Regions from separate parts of the Isoptericola sp. NPDC057653 genome, predicted to be linked through region 2. Evidence: riboswitches for the same ligand, from Rfam matches in the RefSeq annotation. Region 2 holds a riboswitch; each other region holds the start of a gene.
What was found. Region 2 has a riboswitch for thiamine pyrophosphate ahead of ACFU9A_RS12665 (bifunctional hydroxymethylpyrimidine kinase/phosphomethylpyrimidine kinase). Riboswitches for the same ligand answer to the same signal wherever they lie in the genome.
Positions count from the first base shown of each region.

Region 1: linked by a shared signal. The riboswitch ahead of ACFU9A_RS15885 (ECF transporter S component) and the one ahead of ACFU9A_RS12665 (bifunctional hydroxymethylpyrimidine kinase/phosphomethylpyrimidine kinase) in region 2 are both predicted to bind thiamine pyrophosphate.
Region 3: linked by a shared signal. The riboswitch ahead of thiO (glycine oxidase ThiO) and the one ahead of ACFU9A_RS12665 (bifunctional hydroxymethylpyrimidine kinase/phosphomethylpyrimidine kinase) in region 2 are both predicted to bind thiamine pyrophosphate.
Region 4: linked by a shared signal. The riboswitch ahead of ACFU9A_RS19575 (thiamine ABC transporter substrate binding subunit) and the one ahead of ACFU9A_RS12665 (bifunctional hydroxymethylpyrimidine kinase/phosphomethylpyrimidine kinase) in region 2 are both predicted to bind thiamine pyrophosphate.

Region 1 is NZ_JBHVHP010000002.1:1,022,474-1,029,379, reverse strand. Features, by position in the region: gene nadD (nicotinate-nucleotide adenylyltransferase) at 1-348, shown strand, start outside; gene ACFU9A_RS15905 (hypothetical protein) at 341-1,438, shown strand; gene rsfS (ribosome silencing factor) at 1,435-1,881, shown strand; gene ACFU9A_RS15895 (histidine phosphatase family protein) at 1,878-2,567, shown strand; tRNA gene ACFU9A_RS15890 (tRNA-Ala) at 2,657-2,729, shown strand; TPP riboswitch at 2,880-2,992, shown strand; gene ACFU9A_RS15885 (ECF transporter S component) at 2,986-3,621, shown strand; gene ACFU9A_RS15880 (ATP-binding cassette domain-containing protein) at 3,625-5,103, shown strand; gene ACFU9A_RS15875 (energy-coupling factor transporter transmembrane component T) at 5,100-5,798, shown strand; gene ACFU9A_RS15870 (class I SAM-dependent methyltransferase) at 5,835-6,455, shown strand; gene ACFU9A_RS15865 (hypothetical protein) at 6,436-6,906, opposite strand, start outside.
Region 2 is NZ_JBHVHP010000002.1:313,832-320,737, forward strand. Features, by position in the region: gene ACFU9A_RS12645 (hypothetical protein) at 1-956, opposite strand, end outside; gene ACFU9A_RS12650 (copper resistance protein CopC) at 1,086-1,712, opposite strand; gene ACFU9A_RS12655 (YcnI family protein) at 1,709-2,485, opposite strand; gene ACFU9A_RS12660 (hypothetical protein) at 2,562-3,206, opposite strand; TPP riboswitch at 3,285-3,400, shown strand; gene ACFU9A_RS12665 (bifunctional hydroxymethylpyrimidine kinase/phosphomethylpyrimidine kinase) at 3,391-5,043, shown strand; gene ACFU9A_RS12670 (ABC transporter ATP-binding protein) at 5,405-6,906, shown strand, end outside.
Region 3 is NZ_JBHVHP010000001.1:1,733,397-1,740,302, reverse strand. Features, by position in the region: gene ACFU9A_RS07890 (hypothetical protein) at 1-44, shown strand, start outside; gene guaA (glutamine-hydrolyzing GMP synthase) at 105-1,685, opposite strand; gene ACFU9A_RS07880 (OmpA family protein) at 1,725-2,393, opposite strand; gene ACFU9A_RS07875 (hypothetical protein) at 2,390-3,070, opposite strand; gene thiE (thiamine phosphate synthase) at 3,211-3,870, opposite strand; TPP riboswitch at 3,902-4,004, shown strand; gene thiO (glycine oxidase ThiO) at 3,994-5,208, shown strand; gene thiS (sulfur carrier protein ThiS) at 5,205-5,450, shown strand; gene ACFU9A_RS07855 (thiazole synthase) at 5,460-6,272, shown strand; gene ACFU9A_RS07850 (ThiF family adenylyltransferase) at 6,363-6,906, opposite strand, start outside.
Region 4 is NZ_JBHVHP010000003.1:540,099-547,004, forward strand. Features, by position in the region: gene ACFU9A_RS19550 (sensor histidine kinase) at 1-686, shown strand, start outside; gene ACFU9A_RS19555 (response regulator transcription factor) at 683-1,378, shown strand; gene ACFU9A_RS19560 (hypothetical protein) at 1,382-1,831, opposite strand; gene ACFU9A_RS19565 (ABC transporter ATP-binding protein) at 1,818-2,663, opposite strand; gene ACFU9A_RS19570 (ABC transporter permease) at 2,663-4,414, opposite strand; gene ACFU9A_RS19575 (thiamine ABC transporter substrate binding subunit) at 4,414-5,496, opposite strand; TPP riboswitch at 5,569-5,673, opposite strand; gene ACFU9A_RS19580 (DUF4235 domain-containing protein) at 5,813-6,079, shown strand; gene ACFU9A_RS19585 (PAS domain-containing protein) at 6,156-6,906, opposite strand, start outside.

The DNA.
Region 1 (6,906 bases), 710 kb from region 2:
CTCACGTACACCGTCGACACGTTGCGGGACCTGCGCGAGGAACGCCCCGACGCCGACCTGTTCTTCATCAGCGGCGCCGACGCGATCGAGCAGATCCTCACCTGGAAGGATGCCGCCCACCTGTGGGAGATGGCACACTTCGTGGCTGTCACGCGGCCGGGGCACCAGCTCACGGTGGACGGACTGCCCCACGACGGGGTCACGACGCTGGAGGTCCCGGCGCTGGCGATCTCGTCGAGCGACTGCCGTCGCCGGGCGCAGGCCGGTCAACCGGTGTGGTACCTGGTGCCGGACGGCGTGGTCCAGTACATCGCCAAGCACGGTCTGTATCGAGGTCTCGATGAGTGACAACAACCCGTCCCGCCCGCTGACCCGCCGCGAGATCCGCGAGCGGGAGCAGGCGGCCGCCGCCGCGCAGGCCCCCCAGGCCCCGGCGGCGCCGCCGCCCGCGGCCGGCCCGGACTACGGCCGCCCCGCGGCGCCGTCCCCGTTCGGCCCGCCCGCCGGGTCGGCGGGCGGTGCCCCCGCGTCCCGGTTCGCCGCGCCGCCGACCAGCGCTCCGTCGCGCCGGTCGCTGCGCGAGCAGAGCCCCGCGGCGGGACCCGCCCCGGCGCCGATGGTCCGGCCGCCGTCGGCCTCGGCGGGTGTGCGCGGCCTCGACGAGACGGGCCGCCTGGCCCCCATCCAGCGCCCCACCGGGGAGATGTCCCGCGCGGTCGCGCCCGCCCCGGTGTCGCGGCCCGCGGCGCCGAGCGCCCAGGCGGCCCCCACGCGCACCTCGATGCGACGCGACTTCGCTGCACCGCCGGCCGCGCCCTCGCCCGCCCCGACGGGCACGACGCTGCCGCCCCTGTCCTCCCCGGCGAGCGCCGCCCCGCCCGCGGCGACCCCGCCCGCCTCGGTGGCCCCGCGCCCCGACGGGCCCCCGCGTCGTTCGCCGTTCGCGACCACCGGGTCGGACTCGCCGTTCGGCGCGCCGTCGGCGCCGACCGCCGCGCCCACCGCCCGGGCCGCCGCGCCGGCGGCGCCCGCGAGCGCGCCGGCCTCGTCGACGCCCCCGCCGCTGCCCTGGGCCAGCCCCGCGGCGGAGCGGCCCGCCGCCCTCCCGCCCTCGCGCCCGACGGCGGGCGCCGCGCCGGCCGCGCCCGCGCGCCCCGCCGCGTCCCCGTTCGACGCCCTGGTCGCCTCGGAGCAGCCCGTGCGGGCCCGCTCGGCGGCGCCGCAGGTCGAGGAGGACGACGAGGAGGACTGGGACGAGCCCGAGGCGTCCTACACCTGGTTGCACTACATCGTGCTGGTCGTCGTCGCGTTCGTGCTCGGCCTGCTGGTGTGGAAGCTCCTGCTCGCCGGCTCGGACGACAAGAGCTTCAGCACCGACTCCGCCGCACCCGCGGTGACCCACTCCCTCACGACACCCCAGCCTGGAGCCGCAGCATGACCGCCACCCCCCGCGCCGTCGAGCTGGCGATCGCCGCCGCCCGGGCCGCCTCGGACCGCAAGGCGCAGGAGATCATCGCGCTCGACGTGAGCGAGCAGCTCGTCCTCACGGACGTGTTCCTCATCGCGTCCGGCACCAACGAGCGCCAGGTCTCGGCGATCGTGGACGCCGTCGAGGAGGCGATGATCAAGGCCGGCGCCAAGCCGATCCGTCGCGAGGGCAAGGCGCAGGCGCGCTGGGTGCTGCTCGACTTCGGCGACGTCGTCGTGCACGTGCAGCACGCCGAGGACCGCGTGTACTACGCGCTGGAGCGCCTCTGGAAGGACTGCCCCGCCATCGACCTGCCCGAGGACGCGCGGGGCGGCGACGGCGCGGCCGCGGCGGCGGAGTACGGCGACGCCGCGGGCGACGGAGCGATCCGCCTCGCGGGCGACGAGCGGTGACGGCCGGCACGGTCGTCCTGCTCCGCCACGCCCGTACGGCGTACAACGCGTCCCTGCGGCTGCAGGGGCAGATCGACATCCCCCTCGACGACGTCGGCCGGTGGCAGGCGGGGGAGGGCGGCTCCGCCCTCGCGTCGTCGCACCGGGCGACGCGCATCGTGTCCTCCGACCTGGGCCGCGCCCTCGAGACGGCGACCGCGTACGCGGAGGCGCTCGGCGGCGCCCCGGTGCAGACCGACGTGCGGCTCCGCGAGCGCGGCTTCGGCGACTGGGAGGGCATGACGGGCGCGGAGATCTCCGCGCGCTGGCCCGAGGAGTACGCCGCCTGGCGGCGGGGTGCCGAGCCGGCGGGCGCGGGGGCCGAGTCCAAGGCGGCCGTCGCCGCGCGGATGACCGAGGCGGTCGCCGAGCACGCCGAGCAGCTGGACGACGACGCGACCCTGGTGCTGGTCTCCCACGGCGCCGCGATCTCCCTGGGGGTCACGGCCCTGCTCGGTCTCGACCCGACCTCGTGGCGCGGGCTGGCCGGCATGCACAACGTGCACTGGTCGCACCTGCACCGGTCGGGGGAGGGCGCCGTCCCGGCCTGGCGGCTCGTCGCGCACAACGTGGGCGCCGGATACCCGCTGGACCACTGGCAGGCCGGTCCGGACTGGAATTTGGAACCTGACCCGAAGTCTGCCTAAGATATCGACGTTCCGAGGGGCGCAAGACCGGAGGAACACACCGAATCAGACGAATCGTCGGTCGCTCGCGGCCACGAGAGTCGGTTCTCGGGGCTGTGGCGCAGCTGGTAGCGCACCTGCATGGCATGCAGGGGGTCAGGGGTTCGAGTCCCCTCAGCTCCACCCCGACGAGAAGGCCCGGAACCCTCAGGTTCCGGGCCTTCTCGCATGTGCGGGGTCTCGCGCCGGCCCACGCTGCGGGACGACCTTGCGCCCGGCGACCGGTCGCCTAGGGTGGGCTGCGGCCGCGTCGTCGGCCGCCACATCTGAAGACACCCATGACAGGGGAGCGCCGTCGAAGGGGCGCTGAGAGTGCGGGCACGAGCCGCAGACCCTTGGAACCTGCTCCGGTTAGCACCGGCGAAGGGAGTTACCTGGAATGTCCGCGCCCATCGCACGTCCGACCGTCCTCGGGACGGTTCGCGCGAACCTGCGGTACCGCACCGTCGACCTGGTCACGATGGCGATGCTCGGCGTCGCCGTCGGCGTCGTCTTCTGGGGCTGGACGCAGCTCTACCACCTGCTCTCGGCCGGTCTGGTCGTCGTGTTCCCGCCGGCCACCGGCCTGCTCGGCGGCGGATGGCTGCTCGGTGGCGTGCTCGGCGGACTCATCGTCCGCAAGCCCGGCGCCGCGCTGCTCACCGAGGTCGTGGCCGCGAGCGTCGAGGCCCTGCTCGGCGCAGGCTGGGGCTTCTCCGCCATCGTCTCGGGCGTCGTGCAGGGGTTCGGCGTCGAGCTCGTGCTGGCGCTGTTCCTGTACCGGCGGTTCGGCAGCGCCGTCGCGGCGCTGTCGGGCGCCGCGGCGGGCGCCTGCGGCGCCGTCTACGAGTGGTTCGCCTACTACCCCGACTGGCAGTGGGGCTTCCGCCTCGCCTACCTCGGCCTCTTCGCGCTGTCCGGCGCGCTCCTCGCCGGGCTCGGCGGCGCGGCGCTCGTGCGCGCCCTCGCCCGCGCCGGCGTGCTCGACGCGTTCGGGCCCGGCAGGGACCTGGCCGACCGCGCCGCCCGGGGCTGAGGGGTGGCGCGCGCACGGCTGCAGGGCCTCACGTGGCGCCCCACCGGTCGGGCGGCACCCGTGCTCGACGGACTCGACCTCACGGTCGGCGCCGGGGAGCGGGTCGGGCTCGTCGGGCCCAGCGGGGCCGGCAAGTCGACCGTGCTGCACGCCCTGGCGGGCGTGCTCGGCGACCCGCTGCCGGGCGACCTGTCCGGCACCGCGCACGTGGACGGCGTCGTCGGCCTCGTGCTGCAGGACCCGGGCGCCGCCGTCGTCGCCGAGCGGATCGGCAGGGACGTCGCGTTCGGGCCCGAGAACGCGGGCCTGCCGCGCGACGAGATCTGGCGCCGCACCCGCGGGGCGCTCGACCGCGTGGGCCTGCGGTACCCGCTCGACCGGCCCACGTCGGCGCTGTCGGGCGGCGAGCTCCAGAGGCTCGCGCTCGCCGGCGCGCTGGCCCGCGACCCGGACCTGCTGCTCCTCGACGAACCGACCGCCATGCTCGACCCGGACGCCGCGGCCGAGGTGCGGTCCGCGGTGCTCGACGCGCTCGCCGGCACCGACACCTCGCTGGTGGTCGTCGACCACCAGGTCGGGCTGTGGCTGGAGCACCTGGACCGGGTGGTCGTGCTCGGCCCGGGTGGCGTCGTCACGCACGACGTCGCGCCGGGCGCGCTGCGCCCGCCGGGTCCGGGGTCGGAGCCCGCGCTCCGGGCAGCGCTCACGGACGCCGGCGTCTGGCTCCCGGGGGTGCCGGCGCCCACCCCGCTGCCGGTGCCCGCGGCGCTGGTCGCGCCGGAGCACGCCGGGCCCGACGTGACCGTCGACGCGCTCGGCGTCGACCTCACGACGCGCGGCCTGCACGGTCGCACCACCACCCGCGCGCTCGACGGCGTCGACGCCCGCCTCCCCGCCGGCCGCCTCACCACGATCACCGGCCCCTCGGGGGCCGGGAAGTCCACGCTCGTCGCGGCCCTGGCCGGGCACCTGCGGCCCGCGCGGGGCCGCCTCGCCGGGGCGCCCGGACGCGGCACCCGGTCGCGCGAGCTCGCCCGCCGCTGCGGCTGGGTGCCGCAGCACCCCGAGCACGGGCTGCTCGCCCTGCGCGTGCGCGACGAGGTGGTGCTCACCGGTCGGCGGCTGGGCGTGCCGGTGGACCTGGAGGCGGTGCTCGGGCTGCTGCGTCTCGACCACCTCGCCGACGCGCACCCGTTCCGCCTCTCCGGCGGCGAGCAGCGGCGCCTGGCCCTGGCGGCGGCGCTCGCGCACCGGCCTCCCCTGGCGCTGCTCGACGAGCCGACCGTGGGCCAGGACCGGCACACGTGGGCGGCGGTGGCCGGGTGGGCCGTCGCCGCGGCGGGGCACGGCGCCACCGTCGCGGCGAGCACCCACGACCGGCACCTCGTGGGCCTCGCCGACCACCGCGTCGCCCTGCCGCCGGGCAGGCGGGACGGGCAGGATCGGGGCGCGTCCCGCCCGGGGCGGGTGGTGGCGGCGTGACCGGGGTGCTCGGGCGGGTGAACCCGCTCGTGCTCGTGGCGCTCGGGCTGCTGGGGCTGGTCGCGTCGTTCGGCGTGCGCGACCTCGCGTCGGCGGCCGTCGCGCTGGGCGCCTGCCTCGTCTGCGGGGTGGCGGGCCTGCCGCGGAGGTCCGGCGCGCCGGCCCGCTATCTGGCGGTGGTCGTGGCCGTCGCGTCGGTCACGTGGTCCACGTGGCTGCTGGGCGGGCGCGACCTCGAGGTCGCGGCCGTCGCGGGGATGCGGATCGCCGTGCTCGCCCTGCCCGGGGTCGCGCTCGCGCCCCTGGTCGACCCGAGCGGGCTGGCCGACCAGCTGGGCCAGCGCCTGCGGCTGCCCGCGCGGTTCGTGGTCGGCGTGGCTGCCGCGCTCCAGCGGTTCGAGCGGCTCGGCGACGTCTGGGAGCAGGCGTCCCGCGCCCGCCGGTCACGCGGCCTCGGGCCGGGGCGCGGGCCCCTCGACCGCGGGCGGCACGCCGCCTCCGTGACGTTCGCCGTCCTGGCGGCGACGCTGCGGGACGCGACGACGATGTCGGTGGCGATGGACGCCCGCGGCTTCGCGGGAGCGGGGTCGCGGACGTGGGCCGAGCCGGCGCCGTGGGCCCGGCACGACACGGTCGTCCTGGGCGTCGGCGTGCTGGTCGCGGCGCTGCCGTTCGCCGTCCTCGCGGCCGGGTAGACGGCAGGCGCGCACACTGGGGGAGGAGGTGCGCGCATGGACCGACCGGAGGCACGCACGGAGCACGACTTCGACGCCCTGTACGCGGGGGACGTCCCGCCACCGTGGGAGATCGGGCGGCCCCAGCCCGCGCTCCTCGCCCTCGTGCGCCGGTCCGTGCTCGCGGACCCCGTGCTCGACGCCGGGTGCGGCACCGGCGTGCTGGCGCTCGCCGTCGCGCGGGCCGGGCACCGGGTCCTGGGGGTCGACGGCGCGGCCCACGCGATCTCCCGCGCCCGGGAGCGGGCCGCCGAGGCGATCCTCGAGCCACCCGGCGAGGTGCGCTTCGAGGTGGCCGACGCCCGCCATCTCGACCGGCTGGACGTGCGGCCGCGCACCGTCCTGGACTCCGGCCTGCTGCACACCCTCGACGCGGACGGCCGCGCCGCCTACGTGGCCGGGCTCGCCGCGATCTGCCCGCCGGGCTCGCTCGTCGCAGTGCTCGCCATGTCGGTGCACGCCGGTCTCGGCTGGGGCACCACCGCGGACGACCTGCGCGCCGCGTTCGCGTCGGCGGACTGGACGTCCACCGAGGTCACGGACGCGGAGCTCGTCGCGCGGCCGGCCGACGACGAGCGGCACCTGCCGGCGCTGCTCCTCACGACGCGGCGCGCGTGAGCCCCTGCCGCTCGACGGCGGCGAGCAGCGCGCGGGCCTTGGCCGGCCCCACGGCGCGGCCGGGTCGCGCCGCGACCGCCTCCAGCCCGGGGAAGGTCGCGGCGTCGGCGGGGACGAGACCGCGGCGGGCGGCCTCCGCGAGGTAGGGCAGCGAGGCGTCGGCGACGTCGAGCACGCGGGGGAGCCAGCGGGGCAGGGGGCCGTCGATGGCCCCCGCCGCGGCGACCGCCTCGGTGAGCACCGGCCACAGGGCGGGCAGCGTGGCGGGGCGCCGCTCCACCAGGCGGACCATGCGCGCGGGGCTCGCCGCGGGCTGCGTCACCAGGGCGCGCGCGGCGAGGCGGACGCCCGCCCACCCGAGGCCGCCGTTCCCGATCAGCTCGCGCACGACGCGCTCCCCGCCGATCCCGGCGTCGCCCTCGTGGCACAGCATGGACAGGGCGACGGCGTG
Region 2 (6,906 bases):
GCCTCCCGCACGCGCGTGAGGGCGTCGAGGGGGTCGCCCGGCTCGCCCGGCGCGGGCAGCGACGCGAGCGCGGCCTCGAGGGCGTCGACGGCGCCGTCGATCCGGCCCGCGCGCACGGCGGCCGGCAGGGCGCGGGCCTGGGCGAGCTCGGCGCGCGACTCGGCGACGATCGCGCCGAGCGCGGCCTCGGCGCGCAGGGCCTCCGCCTCGTAGTCGTCGACGGCGCGCAGCAGCCCCTCGGCGCGGCGCACGGCCTCCTCCGCCGCGCGGGCGGCGGCGCCGGCCTCCGCCACCTGCTGCGTCGTCAGACGCTTGCGGGCGGCGGCGGTGCTGCGCCCGGCGAACTCGAGGAGGCGCTCCGCCTGGTCGGGGTTGTCCGCGACGGGCAGCAGGGCGCGCTCGGCGTACTGGCCGCGCAGCCGCTCGAGGTCCGCACGCGCGGCCGGCACGGCCTCGCGCACCCGGGCGAGCTCGCCGTCCACCCGGGCGACGACGTCCGGGGTCGCGCGGACGGTCTGCCGCAACCCGGCGAGGCCGCGGTCGATGTCGTCCAGGGAGCCGCCGGCGGACCGGCACAGGTCGACGATCCGCGCCGACCACTCGCGCCGCTCGGCGTCCGTGTCCGGCACCTCGTCGTGCAGCCGCTGGTTGAGGTGGAACGCCTCGGCCAGGCGCTCGCGCGCGCGTCGCAGCGTGGGCGCGAGCTCGCGGGTCTCCCGCTCGCCGAGCTCGGCCACCGCGAAGGCCAGCTCGTCCTCCGCGAGGCGGGCCCGCTCGTCCGTGCGCACCAGCGCGGAGCCGGCCTCGACGCCGAGCCGCTGCAGCTCCGCCTCGAGCTCGGCCGCGCGCGCCCGGGCGGCGTTCCTGCGCCGCGCCGCCCAGACGGCCACCGCCGTGACCAGCACGACCACCACAACCAGGCCCGTCACGATCCCGACGATCTGCCCCGCATCCATGGTCGGCATCGTAGGCGGCGCGCGGCAGGTGCGGGGACGCCCGGCCGCGGCGCCTCCCCGAGACCGGTCAGGGCCAGGGCCACGCACGCGTGGTCCTGGCCCTGACCGGTCGTGGGCGGGTGTCGTGCCTCAGTCGCGGCGCCGCGCGACGCGGAGCGCCACGAGGACGGCCGCGCCCGCGAGCACGACGACGCCCCCCGCGATGCCCAGCACGACGACCAGCTCGGAGGAGCCGCCGGCGTCCGTGGTGCCGGTGCCGCTCGCGGGCCGGGCCTCGTCGGCGCCGGCGGCGGGGGAGCCGCACGGCGTGGCGGCGGCGCCCGGGGTGGCCGCGGTGGTCCCGGCGGGCGGGTCGTAGGTGAACGCGAACTGCCCGCTGGTCGGGTGCCCGTCGGCGGACACGATGCGCCAGTCCACGGTGTACTCGCCCGCCGGGCCGAGCGTCACCGGCACGGACGCCGTGCGGTCCTGGGTGGTGGGGCACCCGGTCGCGTGCTCGGTGCCGTCCGCGTCGGTCACGGAGATCACGGTGCTCGACCCGTCCGCGGCGAGGTTGAGGACCGCCTCGTCGAAGGTCACCTCGACGGACTCGGGCGCCTCGGTCACGGTCGAGCCCGTGGCCGGCGTCGTCCCGACGACGACGTTGTGCGCGCTCGCCGGCCCGGCCAGCCCGACCGCGCCCGCGAGGGCGAGCCCGACGGCGCCCGCGCCGGCCAGGAGCGCGCGGCGGGCCGTGCCGCGCCGGCGGCGGGTCACTGCTGCCCCGTCCGGGCGCGCGTGCGGGCGAGGGCGGCGACGCCCGTCACCGCGCCCACGAGGCCCAGCCCGAGGCCGGCCGCGCCGAGCGCGAGGGGCAGGGTGTCGCCGGAGCCGCCGTCGGCGCCCGCCCCGTCCGACGCCTGCGCCGCCGTGTCGGACGCGGCGCCGTGCGCGTCGCCCCCGGTCGCGGGGACGACCTGCAGCACGGGGGCGGGGTGCTCGGGCTCGTCGTCGCCCGTCGCGGGCTGGTCCCACTCGACGACCTCGCCGTCGGAGTACGTCTGCGTGGTCGGCAGCGTGATCGTGTCGACGCCGTCGGGCACGGCGCCGGCCGAGACCGAGAAGCGGAGGAACTCTCCGGGCGCGATGCCGGCGTCCGGGTCGTCGGCGGTCCACTCGACGCTCGCGGGCGCCTCGGTGAGGGTGGTGCCCTGGACGTCGACGGGCTCGGGCAGCGCGGCCCGGGTCACCTTCGCGCTCCACCCGGGGACGGGCTCGACGGACACGCTGGTGAACGGGGTGTCGGTCGGCAGGGCGACCGTCACGGCGGTCGTCGAGGCCTCGGGGGACTCGTTGGGGACCTTGAAGGTCAGGGTGGCGTAGGCGCCGGACTCGGCCGAGTCCGGCGTCACCGTCACGTGCGCGGACGCGGCGGCGGCGCCGAGCACGAGGGCCGGGACGGCGAGGGCGGCCGCGCCGGCGAGCCGGCGGGTGCGCACGGCGACGGCGGCGCGGCGGGGGCTGGTGCGGGCAAGGGTGGTCGAGGACATGGCTGTCTGCTCCGGTGGTTCGAGGGGGTCGTGGGACGGCGGGGCCCGCCCCGTCCGACCTCGGACCGGGGCAGGCTCAGGCGGCGCGCACGAGCGCGCCGCGCCACGACGGCGGTCCGCGCGGCGCGGGGCGGCGGCGGGCGTCCCAGGGCAGCGGGCGCCAGGCGGGCCCGGCGACGACCGGGCCGCGCCGCACCACGGGCAGCGCCGGGGGGCCCTGCACCAGCAGGGCGACGTGCGCCAGGTGCGAGGCGACGTTCGCCGCGGCCCGGTCGCCGGCGGCGAGCAGCAGCGCCGTCAGGACGACCGCGACGGCGTGCGCGGCGAGCATCCACGTGGTGGTGCCGCCGTCCGCGGCGTGCTCCAGGTGCGTGGCGACGCCGGCCGCGGGAGGCAATGAGCCGGGCCCGAGGTCGTGGCCGGCGTGCCCGGCGAGGGCGGTGGCCGTCGTCCCGGCGTCACCGGCGGGGGCGGCGCCCAGCACCGACAGGGCGGAGTGCTGCACGAGCTGCAGCGCGACCATCGCGGGAAGCAGGCGACGGAGCGTCAGGCGGCGTCGCGCCGTCCAGACGGCGACGGGCGCCGAGAGCGCCAGCACGACCAGCCACGCGAGGGGTGCACCGGGCAGCGAGCCGCCGGCCAGGAGGTGGGCGGCGGCCGCGATGCTGAGCGTCGTGCCGGCGACGAGGAGCTCGCGCACACGACGGACGACCACGGACACCCCCGCACCCTATCCCGGCGGGCGACGCGCCTGGTGGGACGCGCGGACGCCCCTCGCGGGCGGTGGGCTACGGTGGCGCCGAACGACACGGGGTGCCTCCCGCCGTCGGCCCCGGCCGGCGCCTGGACGCTGAGATCACACCCGTCGAACCTGATCTAGCTCGCACTAGCGAAGGGATGTCGGCATGAGCGTGCGCGCACGTCACGACAGCTCCGCCCACCAGGGCACCACCGACCGTGGCACCACGGGCCAGGGCACCACCGAGCACGGCACCACCGACCGCGCGGCCCCGCCCAGCCGGCCCCGCGTCCTCGCGATCGCGGGCTCCGACCCCTCGGGCGGCGCCGGGGTCCAGGCGGACCTCAAGGCGGTCGTGGCCGCGGGCGGGTACGGGATGGCGGCGCTGACCGCCCTGACGGCGCAGAACACCCGCGGCGTGCGGGGGGTGCACGTGCCGCCCGCGGAGTTCCTCACGGCCCAGCTCGACGCGCTCGCGGACGACGTCGCGATCGACGCGGTGAAGATCGGGATGCTCGCGGCCGCGCCCGTCGCGCGGGCCGTCGGGGCGTGGCTGGACGGGCTGCCGCGCGGGGCGACGTCGCCCCGCCCGGCCGTCGTGCTCGACCCGGTGATGGTGGCCACCAGCGGCGACCGCCTGCTCGACCCGACGGCCGAGCGCGCCGTGCGGGACCTGCTCGCGAGGGTCGACGTGGTCACGCCCAACCTGCCGGAGCTCGCGGTGCTCGTCGAGGAGCCGCCGGCCGCCTCCTGGGCCGCGGCGCTCGACCAGGCGCGCCGGCTCGCCGCGCGCCACGACGTGCTCGTGGTGGCCAAGGGCGGCCACCTGACCGGCGACGACGGCGCCGGCGCCCCGGACGCCCTCGTCGGTGCCGACGGCGTGCTGCTGGAGCTGGCCGGCGAGCGGGTGCGTACGACGGCGACGCACGGCACCGGCTGCTCCCTGTCGAGCGGGCTGGCGGCCCGGTACGCCCGCACCGGCGACTGGGCCGAGGCGCTGCGCGACACGAAGGCGTGGCTCGCGGCCGCGATCCGGGCGGGGGAGGCGCTGCGCGTCGGCGGCGGGCACGGGCCCGTCGACCATCTCGCGGGGAGCACCCCGTCGGGCGCGGTGGAGCGGGAGCGGCCGGGTGCGCAGGACGGTGCCGCCGCCGCGGCCGGCCGGGCCGCCGTCGACCGGTGGTGGGACGCCGCCGCCCCGGTGCGCGCCGCGATCGACGGGCTGCCGTTCGTGCGCGCGCTCGGCGACGGGTCGCTCGCCGCCGACCGGTTCCGCACCTACCTCGAGCAGGACGCGATCTACCTGCGCGAGTACTCCCGCTGCCTGGCCCGCGCGAGCCAGCTCGCCCCCACGCGCGCCGAGCAGACCTTCTGGGCCGGCGGGGCGCACGGCGCGCTCGTCACGGAGCTCGACCTGCACACGAGCTGGCTCGGCGGCGAGCCGACCGACGTGCCGGCCAGCCGGACGACGGCGGCGTACCTCGAGCACCTGCGCGGCGCGGGCGACGACTACGCGACGCTCGTCGCCGCCGTCCTGCCCTGCTACTGGATCTACCAGGACGTGGGGGAGCGGCTGGCCGCGCTGAACCGCCCCGACCACCCGTACTCCGCCTGGCTGGGCACCTACGCCGACGAGGAGTTCGCCGCCTCGACCCGCCGGGCGGTCGCCGTCCTGCGCCGCGCCGCCGGGGACGCCGGGCCCGCCACGCGGGCGCGGATGGCGGCGGCCTTCCAGCGGGCGTGCGAGCACGAGCTCGCGTTCTTCGACCAGGCCGCCGAGCCCCGTGCGGTCGCGCTCGCCGGGGCCGCGGCGGGGTGAGGTCCGCCGCGCCGGGGCGCCTCGGGTCACCCGCCGGGTCAGCCCGGCGCCATGCCTTCGCCGCGCCTTCACCGCGTGCCGGGCAAACGCTTGCCAAGGAGGGGTGACCGGGGCAAGCGTGTCGGTGGCGGGTGTCAGAATGGTGGTGATGCCCGACACAACGCGCGCACCGCGCAGCAGCAGCAGAGGCGCCGCAGGCGCCGATCCCTCCGACAGTCCGAGGAGGAGCTCCGCCTCCTCCGCCGCGCGCCGACCCGCCGCGCCCGGCACCCCGCCCGGCCGGTCGTCGGGGCCGCCCGGTCCCGCCGGCCCGCAGGCCACGGCCGCCCCCGCGGGCTCCGAGCTCTCCACGATCGCGTCGGTGCGGCGGCTGTACCCGTACGTGCGCCCGGCCGTGCCCCGCCTCATCGGCGGCCTGTTCTCCGCGCTGGGCGCCAGCCTCGCCGCCCTCGCGATCCCGCGCGTGCTGCAGACCCTGGTCGAGGGTCCGCTCGCCGAGGGGGCGGCCGCCCACGACCTGGGCGCGCTCGTCGTGCCGGTCGTCCTGGTCCTCGTGCTCGGCGTCGCCGAGGCCGGCTTCGTCCTGCTGCGGCGCAACCTCGTGATGTACCCCGGCACGCGGATCGAGGCGGAGATGCGCATGTCGCTGTTCCGCCACCTGCAGGACCTCCCGGTCGCGTTCCACGACCGGTGGCCCGGCGGCCAGCTGCTCAGCCGCATCATGGGCGACCTCGGCCTGCTCCGCCGGTGGCTGATCTTCGGCCTCCTGCAGCTCGTGGTCAGCGCCGTGACGATCGTCGTCGGCGTCGGGATCCTCCTGGCCACCGCCGGCTGGCTCGGCCTCGTCTACCTCGCGGGCGCGATCCCCGTGACGGTCATCGCGTTCCGCTTCTCGCGGCGCTACCGCGTCATCGCGCGCCTCTCGCAGGACCAGTCGGGCGACCTCGCCACCACCGTCGAGGAGTCCGTGCACGGCATCCGCGTGCTCAAGGCCTTCGGCCGCGGCCGCGACGCCCTCGACTCGTTCACCGACCAGGCCGAGGAGCTGCGCCAGACGGAGATCCGCAAGGCCGGCAACCAGGCCACCGTCACCACCGCGCTGCAGCTCATCCCCGAGGTCACCCTCGCGGTGTGCCTCGTGCTCGGCACGGTCCTGGCCGCCCAGGGGCAGATCACCGTCGGCAGCCTCGTCGCGTTCTTCCTCACGGCCGCCGTGATCAACGGCCCCGTGGTCGACCTCGGCATGACGCTCTCGATGACGCTCAACGCCCGCACCGCCGTCGACCGCTTCTTCGAGGTCATGGAGACCCCGAACCCGCTCGCCGACCCGGCGGACCCGGTCGAGGTGGGAGCCTCCCGCGGGCAGCTCGAGCTGCGCGACGTGACCTTCCGGTACGAGGACTCCGCGCGCCCCGTGCTCGAGCACGTCGACCTCGAGCTGCCGGTCGGCACCACCACGGCGCTCGTGGGCCTCACCGGGTCCGGCAAGTCCACCCTCGCCATGGTCGTCCCGCGCATCTTCGACGTCACGGGCGGCGAGGTGCTGCTCGACGGCGTGGACGTGCGCCGCATGCGGCGCCACGACGTGCGGCGCGCCGTGGCGGTCGCCTTCGAGGACCCCACGCTGTTCTCCGCGTCCGTGCGCGACAACGTGCTCCTCGGCGTCCCGGAGGCCGGCCCCGACGCCGTCCCCGAGGCCGAGCGGGAGCGCCGGCTGCACGAGGCGATCGAGGTGGCCCAGGCCGGCTTCGTCGCCGACCTGCCCCAGGGCGTCGAGACGCGGATCGGGGAGGAGGGGCTGTCCCTGTCCGGCGGGCAGCGCCAGCGCCTCGCCCTCGCCCGCGCCATCGCCGCCCGGCCGGC
Region 3 (6,906 bases), on a different contig from region 2:
TCGGCGCGCTCGACAACCGGGCGAGCTCGTTCGCGATCTCCTGACCGCGACCCCGGGAACGACCGCGGCCCCGCTCCCCTTCCGGGGGGCGGGGCCGCGGGGTGTCACTCCCACTCGATGGTGCCCGGCGGCTTGCTCGTCACGTCGAGCACCACACGGTTGACCTCGCTCACCTCGTTGGTGATGCGGGTGGAGATGACGGACAGCACGTCGTAGGGCAGGCGCGTCCAGTCGGCCGTCATGGCGTCCTCCGACGACACCGGGCGCAGCACGATCGGGTGGCCGTAGGTGCGGCCGTCGCCCTGCACGCCGACGGAGCGGACGTCGGCCAGCAGCACCACGGGGCACTGCCAGATCTCGGCGTCGAGGCCCGCCCTGGTGAGCTCCTCGCGCGCGATGGCGTCCGCCTTGCGGAGGGTGGCCAGGCGCTCGGCCGTGACCTCGCCGACGATGCGGATGCCCAGGCCGGGGCCCGGGAACGGCTGGCGGGCGACGATCTCCTCCGGCACGCCGAGCTCGCGGCCCACGGCGCGGACCTCGTCCTTGAACAGGGTGCGCAGGGGCTCGACCAGCTCGAACTGCAGGTCGTCCGGCAGGCCGCCCACGTTGTGGTGGCTCTTGATGTTGGCCGCGCCCTCGCCGCCGCCCGACTCCACGACGTCCGGGTAGAGCGTGCCCTGCACGAGGAACTTGACCTCCTCGCCGTGCGCGCCCGCCTCGGCGACGATGTCGCGCTGCGCGTCCTCGAAGACGCGGATGAACTCGCGGCCGATGATCTTGCGCTTCGTCTCCGGGTCGCTGACCCCGGCGAGGGCGGTGAGGAACCGCTCCTTCTCGTCGCGGATGATGAGCTTCACGCCCGTGGAGGCGACGAAGTCGCGCTCGATCTGCTCGACCTCGCCCTCGCGCAGCAGGCCGTGGTCCACGTGCACGCAGGTGAGCTGGTCACCGACGGCGCGCTGCACCAGGGCGGCCGCGACGGCGGAGTCGACGCCACCGGACAGCGCGCAGATGACGCGGGCGTCACCGACCTGCGCGCGGATCGCGGCGACCTGGTCGGCGATGACGTTCCCGGCCGTCCACTCGGGCTTCAGGCCGGCGCCCTCGTAGAGGAACTTCTCCAGCACGGCCTGGCCGTGGGCGGAGTGCTTGACCTCCGGGTGCCACTGCACGCCGTACAGGCGGCGGCCGGTGTCCTCGAAGGCGGCGACGGGCGAGCCGGACGACGTGGCCAGCACCTGGAAGCCGGCGGGCGCCGCGTGCACGGAGTCGCCGTGGCTCATCCAGGTGGTCTGGTGGTCGGGCGTGCCGGCCAGCAGCACGCCGGCCTCGCAGACCTCGACCTCGGTGCCGCCGTACTCGCGCTGCCCCGTCTGGGCCACGGTGCCGCCGAGCGCCTGGGCCATCGCCTGGAAGCCGTAGCAGATGCCGAGCACCGGGACGCCCGCCTCGAACAGCGCAGGGTCGACGAACGGCGCGCCGGTGGCGTACACCGACGACGGCCCGCCCGACAGGATGATCGCCGCCGGGTTCTTGGCGAGCATCTGCTCCGTGGTGAACGTGTGCGGCACGATCTCGGAGTAGACGCTGGCCTCGCGCACGCGGCGTGCGATGAGCTGGGCGTACTGGGCGCCGAAGTCGACGACCAGGACCGGGCGGGGGGAGTCGGTGGCGGGAGACGTCACCGACCCATCGTAGCGGCGCGCCACCCGCCGTCGGCCCGCTCACCGCGTCGGGTAGGTCACCTCCACGCGGCGGTTCAGCGCTCGGCCCGCCGGGTTGTCCTCGCCCTCGACCTCGTTCTCCGCCACCGGGTCCTGCTCGCCGTGCCCCTCGACCTTCGGGGCCAGGTCCGGGCGCTCGGCCCCGAGCACGTCGGCGACGGCGGTCGCGCGCTGCGCCGAGAGCCTCCGGTTGAACGCGTCCGTGCCCACGGAGTCGGTGTACCCGTCCACGCGCACCGTCGCGCCCTGCGGGACGTCCTCGGCGAGCTCCGCCACCGCCGCCCTCGCCTCCGGCGTGAGGGTGGCCTCGCCGAACTCGAACAGCAGGTCGGCGGTGAGCGTGACGACGGTGTCCTCCTTCTTCTCCCGCTTCTTCTCCAGGACGGTGGTGGAGTCGTCCGGCCGCAGCGCGAACGTGGAGTCCGCCGCGCGGAGGTCGACCGCCGCGTCGGCCGCCATCTCCGGGGTGGTCTCCGCTCCCGCCACCCGCGCGCGGGCCTCCGCGAGCGCGTCCTCGGCCGCCGTCAGCAGGTCGGGGTCGGCCACGGCCGCGGAGCCGGTCGCCGCCGGCGAGGCGGACGGGTCCGTCGTCGCCGCGGCGGGCACCGCACCCGCGGCGACGAGCGCGAGGGCCGCGGCGAGCGGGGCGACGGCGCGGCGGACGCTCACTCGGCGGCGCCGTCGCGGTAGGTGACCGTCGCGTCCGTGAACAGCGGCAGGCCCTCGGCGGGCAGGACGTCGACGGTCGCGGGCTCGCCCTCCGGCGCGGGCAGCACCGCGGACACCTCGACCGCGCCGTGGTTGGGGAACTCGAAGGAGTGCTTCTCGAGCGGGGACACGAGCATCGACTCGCGGCACCGGATCTGCGCGAGGGCCGCGTCGGTCGCGCTGTCGGTGTCCTCCTGCCAGGCGCCCTCGGTGCAGAACGGGCGGTAGGCCTTGAGCCCCGCGCGGTCGGTCACCGTCGTCGCGGGCTCGACGGACATGTCGTACCAGCTGACGCCCGCGTCGGCCGGTGCCGCGTCGTCGTCCCAGCGCAGCGCCCAGCGGACCGTCATCACGCCGTCGCCCACCTCGACCGCCCGCAGCGTGACGGTCACCTCGCCGCCCGGGGCGGCGTCCGAGCCGTGCGGCGTGGCGAGCTTCTGCTCGGCCATCGCCTGGTCGGCGACGGTCGCCGTGCCGGGGCCGGCCGCGGCCTGCTCGGCGTCCGCGCCCAGCTCCGGGCCGCCCGTCGTGGCGGTCGCGTCGTCGTCCGCCTCGCCGGTGCACCCGGCGAGCAGGAGGGAGCCGGCGAGGGCGAGCGCGGTGGCCGTGCGGGCGCGGGCGAAGGGCCGTGCGGTCATGGATGCTCCGTCTTCCGGGCGGCCGTCGCCGGCCGTGAGGGGGGTCGGCCTCACCCTGGCACGGGCCGCCCGCCCGGGGCGAGAGGTCTCGACGGGGAGACCTCCCCATCGGCGACCCACGCCCGACGGGGAGAGGGTCGTCAGCCGAGGCGCTCGCGGAGCTCGCGCGCGGCACGCTCCGGGTCCGGCGCCTGCGTGATCGCCCGCACGACGACGACCCGGTCCGCACCCGCGTCGAGCACCTCGCCGAGCCGGGTTGCGTCGACGCCTCCGATCGCGAACCACGGCGTGGCGGGACGGGTCGCGGCGACCTCCCGCAGCAGGTCGAGGCCCACCGCGGCGCGGCCGGGCTTGGTGGGCGTGGCCCACAGCGGGCCCACGCAGAAGTAGTCGACCTCGGGGTCCGCCTCGGCCTGCGCCGCCTGCGCCGCCGAGTGCGTGGAGCGGCCCAGCACCGGGGCCGCACCGAGCAGCCCCCGCACGGCCGGGACGGGCAGGTCCCGCTGCCCCATGTGCACCACGGGCGCCCCCGTCACCGCCGCCACGTCGGCCCGGTCGTTCACCGCCCACAGCGCGCCGTGCTCGGCCGCGACGCGGGCCACGACCTCCTGCAGCTCGAGCTCGCGCGCCACGTCGAGGGTCTTGTCGCGCAGCTGCACGACGTCGACCCCGCCCGCGAGCGCCGCGTGCAGGAAGTCCTCGAGGTCGCCGCGGTCCTCGCGGGCGTCGGTGCAGAGGTACAGGCGGGCGGCGGCGAGGCGGGCGCGCGTCGTGCCGGGAGCGGCGCTGGTCGTGGTCACGCCGGTCAGGGTAACCACGGCCCGGGTTACAGTGACGGCGCACGGGAGCCCCGCTCGGGGCTGAGAGGGCGCAGGAGCCGACCGTCGAACCTGATCTGGGTCATGCCAGCGAAGGGAGCGCACATGCCCACGTCCGTCCCTCCGTCCCCCCGCGACGTCGTCGTGGTGGGCGGCGGCATCGTCGGCCTCGCCGTCGCGTGGCGCGCCGCCGCGTCCGGGATGTCCGTCACGGTGCTCGACCCCGCCCCCGGCGACGGCGCGACCCGCGCGGCCGCGGGCATGCTGGCCGCCGTCGCGGAGGCCGACTTCGGCGAGCACGAGCTGACGCGGCTCAACCTCGCGTCCGCCGCGCGCTGGCCGGGCTTCGCCGCCGACCTCGCCGCCGCGTCGGGCCGCGAGGTCCCCCTGCAGCGGGCCGGCTCCCTCGCCGTCGCGTACGACGCCGACGACCTCGCCCTGCTCCGCCGCGTCCTGACGCTGCACCGCGGATGGGGGCTCGGCTCGGCCGAGCTCACCGTGGCCGACGCCCGCCGCCGCGAGCCGTACCTCGGCCCGCGCCTGGCGGGCGCGGCGGCGGTCGAGGGCGACCTCGCCGTCGACCCGCGCGGGGCCCACGCCGCGCTGCGCGCCGCGCTCGGCGACGCCCTGGTCCCCCGTGCCGCCGTGCGGCTGGAGCGCGACCGCGCGGGCCGGGTCGTCGCGGTGCAGGACGACGCCGGCGCGCGCCACGCCGCGGGCGCCGTGGTGCTGGCCACGGGCGCCGTCCCCGCGGCCGCGCTGCTCGACGCCGTCCCGGAGGCGCCCGTGCCCGTCCGGCCCGTCAAGGGGATCACCCTGCGGCTCGACGCCGGCCCCGGGCTCGCCCTCGAGCACGTGGTGCGCGGCACCGTGCAGGGACGGCCGGTGTACCTCGTGCCGCGCGCGCCCGGCACCGGGACCGGCCCCGGCGGCGGGCCCGCGCACCGCGAGGTCGTGGTCGGCGCCACCAGCGAGGAGCGACCCGACGACCGCCGGGCCGAGGCCGGCGGCGTCTTCGCCCTCCTGCGCGACGCGCGCGCCCTCGTGCCCGGCATCGACGAGGCCGCGCTCGTCGACGTCACGCCGCGCGCCCGCCCGGCCACCCCCGACAACCTGCCCCTGGTCGGCGCCACCGCGGCCCCCGGTCTGCTGGCCGCCGTCGGCCACGGGCGCAACGGCGTGCTGCTCGCGCCGCTCACCGCGGACGCCGTCGTCGCCGCGCTCACCGGCGCGCCCGCCCCCGACCCCGCGCTGGCCGCCGCCGACCCGCGGCGCTTCGCCCCCTCCCCCGCCCGCCGTACCGAAGGAGCCGTCCGATGACCGCCGCGCCCCCCGCCCCCACCGCCGTCGTGAACGGCGAGCCCTACCCGCTCGACGGGCCGCACGGCGACGGCGTCGAGGCGCTCGTCGCCGGCCTCGTGCCCGCGTTCGTGGCCGACGGCACGGTGCAGGGCATCGCCGTCGCCGTCAACGACGCCGTCGTCCCCCGCGGCCTGTGGGCCGGCACCCGGATCGCGCCCGGCGACCGGGTCGAGATCGTCACCGCCGTCCAGGGCGGCTGAGGAGGAACCATGACCAGCACCGCGACCCTCGCCGACCCGCTCGAGATCGCCGGCACCACGATCGGCTCGCGCCTCGTCATGGGCACGGGCGGGGCGGCCAACCTCATGACGCTCGAGGACGCGCTGGTCGCGTCCGGCACCGGGCTCACCACCGTGGCGATGCGGCGCGTCGCAGTGCGGCCCGGCGGGGCGGGCGCTGAGGACGGTGGCATCTGGGGCCTGCTCGAGCGCCTCGGGATCCGCGCCCTGCCCAACACCGCCGGCTGCTTCTCGGCCCGCGAGGCGGTGCTCACCGCGCGGCTCGCCCGCGAGGCGTGCGGCACCGACTGGGTGAAGCTCGAGGTGATCGCCGACGACGTCACCCTCCTGCCCGACCCGTTCGGCCTCGTCGAGGCCGCCGAGGAGCTCGTGCGCGACGGGTTCGTCGTGCTGCCGTACACCAACGACGACCCGATCCTGGCCCGCCGCCTGGAGGACGTCGGCTGCGCCGCCGTCATGCCGCTGGGCGCTCCGATCGGCACCGGCCTGGGCGTGCTCAACCCGCGCAACATCGAGGCGATCGCCGCCGCCGCGCGGGTCCCCGTCATCCTCGACGCGGGCGTGGGCACGGCGTCCGACGCGGCCCTCGCGATGGAGCTCGGCTGCGCCGGCGTCCTGCTCGCCACCGCCGTCACGCGGGCCGCGGACCCCGTCCGGATGGCGCACGCCATGCGCCTGGCCGTCCAGGCCGGCCGGCTCGCCGCCGGCGCTGGCCGCATCCCGCGGCGCGAGGGCGCCCTCGCCAGCTCGACGCCCGACGGCCGCCTCGACCTCGCCCTCTGACCGCCCCGCCCGCCCGGTGCGAGGGTCCGCACCATGCCGTGGTGGGCCCGTGCTCGAGCGACCTCGCGAGGTGTGCGGACCCCCTCGGCGTCAGACGGCGAGGAGGAGCGCGGGCGCGCCGCCCTCGACGGACCGGGCGTCGACCCCGGCCGCGCGGGCGACGTCGGCGACGCGGGCCGAGCGGGCGCCGGCCGCGCACACCAGCAGCACGGGGCGGTCGACGGGCAGCTCCGCGCGCGCCACGTCCGCGCCGTCGGGCCCGAGGAACACGCCGCTCGGCACGAGCCGCGACCCGGCGACGGGCAGGGCCTGCGCCTCCCAGTCCTCGCGGACGTCGACGAGCGCCACGGGGGCGTCGCCCGCGAGCAGCGCGGCCGCCTCGCGCGCGGTGACGCTCGCCGGGCCCATGCCCGCGTCGGCGGCGCCGCCCGACGGCGCGGGCAGGCCGCAGAACGCCGCGTACGCGGCGTCGTCGGCGAGCAGGGCGGTGACGGGCTCGCGCGTGGGGTCCGGGCGGACGGCGAGCTGCCGCCACGTGAGGTCGAGGGCGTCGTAGACCGCGATGCGGCCGAGCAGCGTGGTGCCCGCGCCGGTGATCAGCTTGACGGCCTCGGTGGCCATGACCGACCCGACG
Region 4 (6,906 bases), on a different contig from region 2:
CGCTGCGCGACCGCGCGCGCCGGGCCGAGGCGGCGCAGGAGCAGCGCGTCGCCGAGGCGCGGACCGCGGAGCGCACCCGCATCGCCCGCGAGATGCACGACACGCTCGCGCACCGCCTGTCGCTCCTGGCCGCCACGGCCGGCGCGATGGAGTACCGGCCCGACGCCGACCCGGCGCAGCTCGCGGCGGCCGCGGGCCGGGTGCGGGCCGGCGTGAGCGACGCCCTGGAGGACCTGCGCCAGGTGATCCGGCTGCTGCGGGCCGGCCCCGACGACCTCGGCCCGGTGCCCGGCCTCGACGACGTGCGCCGCCTGGTCGACGACTCGCGCGCCGCCGGCACCACGGTCGCCTTCGAGCGCACGGGTGACGACGTACCGCCCGCCGCCGTCGCGACGGCCGTGTTCCGCGTCGTGCAGGAGGGCCTCACGAACGCCCGCCGGCACGCCCCCGGCTCGGCGGTGCGGGTGACGGTCGCGACCGCAGCCGGCGAGGTCCGGGTCCGCGTGGCCGACGACGGTGCCGCCCCGGGCAGCACGCCCCCCGCCGGCGTGGGGACCGGGACGGGGCTGGTCGGGCTGCGCGAGCGGGCCACGCTGCTGGGCGGCACGCTCTCGGCGGGCCCGGACGGCGCGCCCGACGGGTCGCGCGGCTTCGCGGTGGAGGCGTGGCTACCGTGGGACGCGTGACGACGCTCCCCGACACCGACCCCGCCGGCGCCGACGACCCGGGGACGGTCGTACGCCTCGTGCTCGTCGACGACGACCCTCTGGTGCGGGCGGGCCTGCGGCTCATGCTCGACGGCGCGCACGGGATGCGCGTGGTGGCGGAGGCCGCCGACGGGGCCGACGTGCCGGGCGTCCTGGACGCGCACCCGGCCGACGTCGTCCTCATGGACCTGCGCATGCCGGGCGTCGACGGCGTCACCGCGACCCGGCGGGTGCGGGCGCGCCCGGCGCCGCCGGCCGTCGTCGTGCTGACCACGTTCGACACGGCGGAGGAGGTCGGCGGCGCGCTGCGCGCCGGGGCCGCGGGCTACCTGCTCAAGGACATGCCGCCCGCCCGCATCGCCGCGGCCGTGCGTGCGGCCGCGGCGGGCGAGCCGGTCCTGGCGCCGGACGTCGCGCGGCGGCTCATGGAGGCTGTCGCCGGGTCGGACGGCGCGCGCGACCGTGCCCGCGCCGCCCTGGACGCGCTCACCGCCCGCGAGCGGGACGTCGCCGTCGAGCTGGGCCGCGGCGCGTCGAACGCCGACATCGCGGCGCGCCTGTACCTCAGCGTCCCCACGGTGAAGGCGCACGTGTCGAGCGTGCTGGAGAAGCTCGGGCTGGAGAACCGCACCCAGGTCGCCCTCCTCGTGCACGACGCCGGCGAGGCGTAGGGCTCAACCGCCGGCGGGCGCCTCCTCGCCCGGGCAGCCGAGCGGGTCCGCCGCCGTCACCGTCTCCGGGCACGACCGGTAGGTCCAGGTCCGGTCACCGAATGCGTCCTGCGTGCCGTCGACGTAGACCTCGAGCCCGTCGATCCCCGGCCCGACGCGGTGGTACTCGACGATCGGGTCCCCCTCGATCGTCCGAGACCGCACGATGAGCTCGGCGCCGTCCCCTCGCGCCGACGCCGCATCGAGGCAGGCGAACGCCTCGGCCAGCTCCGTCGTCGGCTCGCCCTCTCCGAGGTCCGGGCGCGCGGTCACCTCCCCGCACGTCGGGAGCGGCTCGCGGGCGGCGAAGGCGTCCTCGCCGTTCCCCGGGCCGCACGCGCCCAGCAGCGCGAGGCACGGCACGCCCCACGCCGCGGCGGCGAGCCGCCGCCTCCGGCCGTCAGACCGCGTCATGCCTCGATGATGTCGTCATGGCGGCGGTCCTTGCACCGGACGCTCCGGACGCGTCCGGGGAGTCGCGGGGGTCCGGGTCGTCGCCCGGGGACAGGCCGAGGAACTCGGCCACGCGCGGGCCGGCGGGCGCGCGCAGGAGCACGTCCGGGGCGTCCACCTGGAGCAGCCGGCCGGCGTCCATGACGGCCACGCGGTCGGCGACGGTGAACGCCTCGTCGTGGTCGTGCGTGACGAACACGGCGGTGGTGCCGGTCGCCTTCAGGGTGTCGCGGACGTCGACGGCGAGGCGCTCGCGCAGCCGGCGGTCCAGGGCGGACAGCGGCTCGTCGAGCAGCAGCAGGCGCGGGCGCGGGGCGAGGGCTCGGGCCAGCGCGACGCGCTGCTTCTCCCCGCCGGACAGCGTCGCGACGGACCGCCGCTCGTAGCCGACGAGGCCGACGTCGGCGAGCAGCTCGGCCACCCGGGCGGCGCGCTCCGCCCGCGGCAGGCCCTGCGTCTCGAGGCCGTAGGCCACGTTGCGCCCGGCGTCCCGGTGCGGGAAGAGCTGCCCGTCCTGGAAGAGCAGGCCGAAGCCGCGGCGGTGCACGGGCACGCCCGCGAGGTCCGTGCCGTCGAAGGCGACGCTGCCGCCCGCGAGCGGCTCCAGCCCCGCGACGGCGCGCAGCAGTGACGACTTGCCGCAGCCGCTCGGCCCCAGCAGCGCCACGATCTCGCCGGCCGCGACGTCGAGCGACACCCCGTCGACGGCGACCGAACCCGGCCGGCGGCGCGTGGCCCCGTACCGGACGACGGCACCCGTGACGGCGAGGCCCCCCTGGCGGTCGTGCCCCATCAGAACTCCCCTCCCGGCCGGTCGCCCCGCAGGCGCTCGGCCACCATCATGACGGTCGCGGTGAGCACGGCCAGCACCACGGACGCCGCGAGCGCCATGCCGTAGTTCTCGGCCCCGGGCCGCCCGATCAGCCGGAAGATCACCACCGGCAGCGTCGCCGTCTCGGGGCGGGCGAGGAACGACGTCGCGCCGAACTCCCCCAGCGAGACGGCGAAGGCGAACCCGACGGCGAGCCCGAGCGACCGCGCGCCCAGCGGCCCGTCGACGGACCGCAGCACCCGCCCGGGCGCCGCGCCCAGGGTGGCGGCCGCCTCGCGCAGGCGCGGGTCGATGGCCCGCAGCACGGGCAGCATCGTCCGCACGACCAGCGGGATCGCCACGACGGCCTGCGCGATCGGCACCAGGGCGCCGGAGGTGCGCAGGTCGACGTCGAGCCCGAGCGGCCGGTCCAGGGTGATGAGGAAGCCGAACCCGACGGTCACCGCGGACACGCCGAGCGGCAGCATGAACGCGGCGTCGAGCACCCCGACCGCCCGCCGCAGGCCGGCCCGGCGCGGGCGCCGGGACACGACGAGGGCCACGAGCCCGCCGACGACGACGGCGATGGCCGCGGCCCAGGCGGCGGTGCGCAGCGAGTTCGCGAGCGCCTCCCACACCGTGACCGTGAGCGCGTTACGCCCGCCGGTGGTGCCGAGCGCCGCGTAGTTGGCGAGGCTCCACGACCCGTCGGGGGCGTGCAGGGACCGGGTGACGAGGCCGGCCATCGGGAGCACGAGCAGGCCCGCCACGACGACGAGCGTGACGAGGGCGGGCACGATGTCCGCGCCGTCGGCGCCCGCGCGCAGCCGCAGCCGGTGCGCGGCGACCCGGTCGCTGGTGAGGTGCAGCGCGCGCTCCCGGCGGGACCGGGCCCGGGAGCTGACCGCCAGGGCGGCCCCCACCACGACGAGCTGGAGCACCGAGAGCACCGCCGCGGAGCGCAGGTCGAGGAACTGGGTGGTGCGGATCCAGATCTCCGTCTCGATGGTGCCGTAGCGCAGCCCGCCGAGGACGAGCACGACGCCGAACGCCGTCGCGCAGAACAGGAACACCACCGCGGCGGCCGAGGCGATCGCCGGCCCGAGGGCGGGCAGCGTCACCGTGCGGAAGGCGCGCCAGGGCGTGGCGCCGAGGGCTCGCGCCGCCTGCTCGGCGCGCGGGTCCAGGCGCTCCCACATGCCGCCCACGGTGCGCACCACGACGGCGTAGTTGAAGAAGACGAGCGCCAGCACGATGCCGGCGAAGCTCTCCTCCAGGTGCGCCCAGCCGAGCGGGCCGCCGGGGGCGAACAGGGCGCGGAACGCGACGCCGACGACCACGCTGGGCAGCACGAACGGCACGGTGACCAGGCCGCGCACGAGCGTGCGCCCCGGGAAGCGGCACCGGTACAGCACGTACGCGCCCGGCAGGCCCAGCAGCACGGACAGCACCGTGCCCGTGACGGCCTGCGCCAGCGTCTGGCCGACGATCCGCCACGTGCGCGGCTGCGACAGCACCTCGGCGAAGCCGGACAGGTCGAGCGCGCGACCCGCCGCGGTCTCGGTGAAGAACCCCTGCAGGACGAGCGACACCACGGGCCACGCGAAGAAGACCGCGAGGAACCCCAGCGGGAGCACGACGGCGGCGCCCCAGCCGAGCCAGGCGCCCCAGCGGTCCGCGCGCCACCGCGCCGACCGGGTGACCCGCGCGGCCGGGACGCCGGTGCGGCGCATCAGTCGACGACCGTCGCCGTCCACTGCTCGATCCACTCGTCACGGTGCGCGGCCACGTCGGCGGGCGCCACCTCGAACGGCTTGTCGGCCAGGGGTGCGAACTGCTGCCAGTCGGCGGGCAGCTCGACACCCGGGTCGGCCGGGTACATGTACATCTGCCCGGGCACGTCCGCCTGGAACGCCTCGGAGGTGAGGAAGTCGACGAGCTTCTCGGCGCCCTCGGGGTTCGCGGCGCCCGTGAGCACCCCCGCGTACTCGACCTGCCGGAAGCACGTGCCGAGCATCGCGCTCGTGGTCGACGACTTCCCGTCGTCGGTCACGGTGAACGCGGGGGACGTCGCGTACGACAGCGCGATCGGGCGCTCGCCGCCCTCGCCCGCGCCGGAGAAGTCCACGTAGTACGCGTCCTCCCACGACTCGGCCACCTTGACGCCGTTGGCGCGCAGGTCGGACCAGTAGCCCTGCCAGCCGTCGGCGCCGAACGCGCCGATCGTGGCGAGCAGGAACGCGAGGCCCGGCGACGACGTCGCGGGGTTCGTGACGACGGTCAGGTCCTGGTACGCCGGCTTCGCGAGGTCCTCCAGCGTGGCCGGCGGCGTGACGTCGTTCTTCTCGAACCAGCCGTCGTCGAGGTTCATGCAGACGTCGCCCACGTCGACGGGCGTCAGCGTGCCCGCGAGGTCGTCCGGCGCGTACGCCGCGACCCGCGGGTCCAGGTCGGCCGGCTGGTACTTCTGGAAGACACCCGCGTCGACGGCCCGCGACGCGTAGGTGTTGTCCACGCCGAAGACGACGTCGCCCAGCGGCGCGTCCTTGGTGAGCACGAGCTGGTTCACCAGCGTGCCGGCGTCGCCCGGGGCCACCTGCTTCACGGTGAGGCCGGACTCCTTCTCGAACGCGGCCAGCACGTCGTCGGAGACGGCGAACGAGTCGTGCGTGACGAGCGTGAGGGTGTCCGACGCGCTCGCCGCGTCGTCCGGCCCGCTCCCGCCGCCGCACGCCGCCAGCAGCGGCAGCAGGGCGACGACGGCGACGCCCGCCGCGGCCGTCGTGGTCCGGGGCCGCGAGGTCCTGTGGGTCATGCTGTCCTCCTCAGAGTGCGAGAAGGGGGTCCTGCGGGCACCCGGCACCGTTGTGGTGCGGCCGTCCCGCAGGGAACGAGATTCCCGACTTCCTCCACCGGTCCTAACCGGGTCAGGTTCGAGGGTCTGCGGCGTTCCGCACTCTCAGCGCCGGTGGGCGCTCCCCTGTCGTATCACCACGAGCCTACACACCGGCGCCGCGCTACCGTGGTCCCGTCCGCGGGGCCCTGGTGTGACATGCCTGACGTGCCACGACGCCCGCGGGCACCGTACGACGACGCACCGGCCACGCCGGGGACCGACCGAGGGAGAGCACGTGACGGACACCGAGCAGCCGCTGGGCGTGAAGGTCGGCACGGTGGTGCTGACGATCGCCGCCGGATGGGTCGCACAGAAGCTGATCGGGGTGGTGTGGGAGAAGGCGACGGGCAACGTCGCCCCCACCAACGTGGACGACGACGAGATCTCCATCATCCAGGCCGTGACCTTCGCGGCCGTCTCCGGGGGCGTCGCCGTCCTCGCGAAGCGGCTCGCACGCCGGGGGGCCGTGCGCGCGGCCGCCCGCTTCATCCCCAGCCACTGAGCGCCGACGGCCCGGGCCCGCACCGCGCGAGCCCGGGCCGTCGCCCGTCCGGAGCCGCGCGTGCCGAGCGTGAGGGTCAGCGGCTCGCGCGGGGCCGACGGCGCGCGAGCTGCGCGTCGTGGCCGTGGGGCCGGTCCACCGGCCGCACGGCGGCGAGCGCGTGGCTCAGCCGGTCGGCCGCGTCCTTCGCGGGCGGCGCCCCCCGGACGACCTCCGCGGCGGTGAGCGCCGTGTCGCGGTCGCCGACGGGCCGCGAGAGCTCCTTCATCACCTGCTCGCCCGCGGACTGGGCGGAGACGCCCACCTGGGCGCCGACGTCGGTGAGCACCTCCGTGGCCACCGACTCGTCCACGCCGCAGACCGCCATGATCGCGCCCTTCGCCTGCTCCGACGCGGCGGCGGCGACGAACGCCCGCGAGACGGCGCGGTGGGCCTCGCGCTCCAGCGCGTCGCGCACCACGGGGCTGGTGTCGATGACGTAGCCGACCAGCTGCGACGACGCGCCGTCGGCGCCGTGCCGGGCCTGCCCGGTCACCACCACCGAGTGCGTGCGCCCGTGGTCGTCCACCACGCGGTGCCCGCCGGCGAACGGGCGCCCGGTCCCGAGCGCCACCGTCGCGGTGCGGGAGAGCCGCTCGCGGTCGTCGGGGTGCAGGTGGGCGCGGAGCACCTCCGGACCGGGCTCGATGGCCCCGGGCTCCCGCCCGAAGATCCGATAGACCTCGTCCGACCACCACCACGAGCCCGTGGCGACCTCGACGCGGTACTGGCCCACGAGCAGCTGGCTACCGGCGCCGAGCAGCTCCGCGAGAGCGACGAGCTCGCGG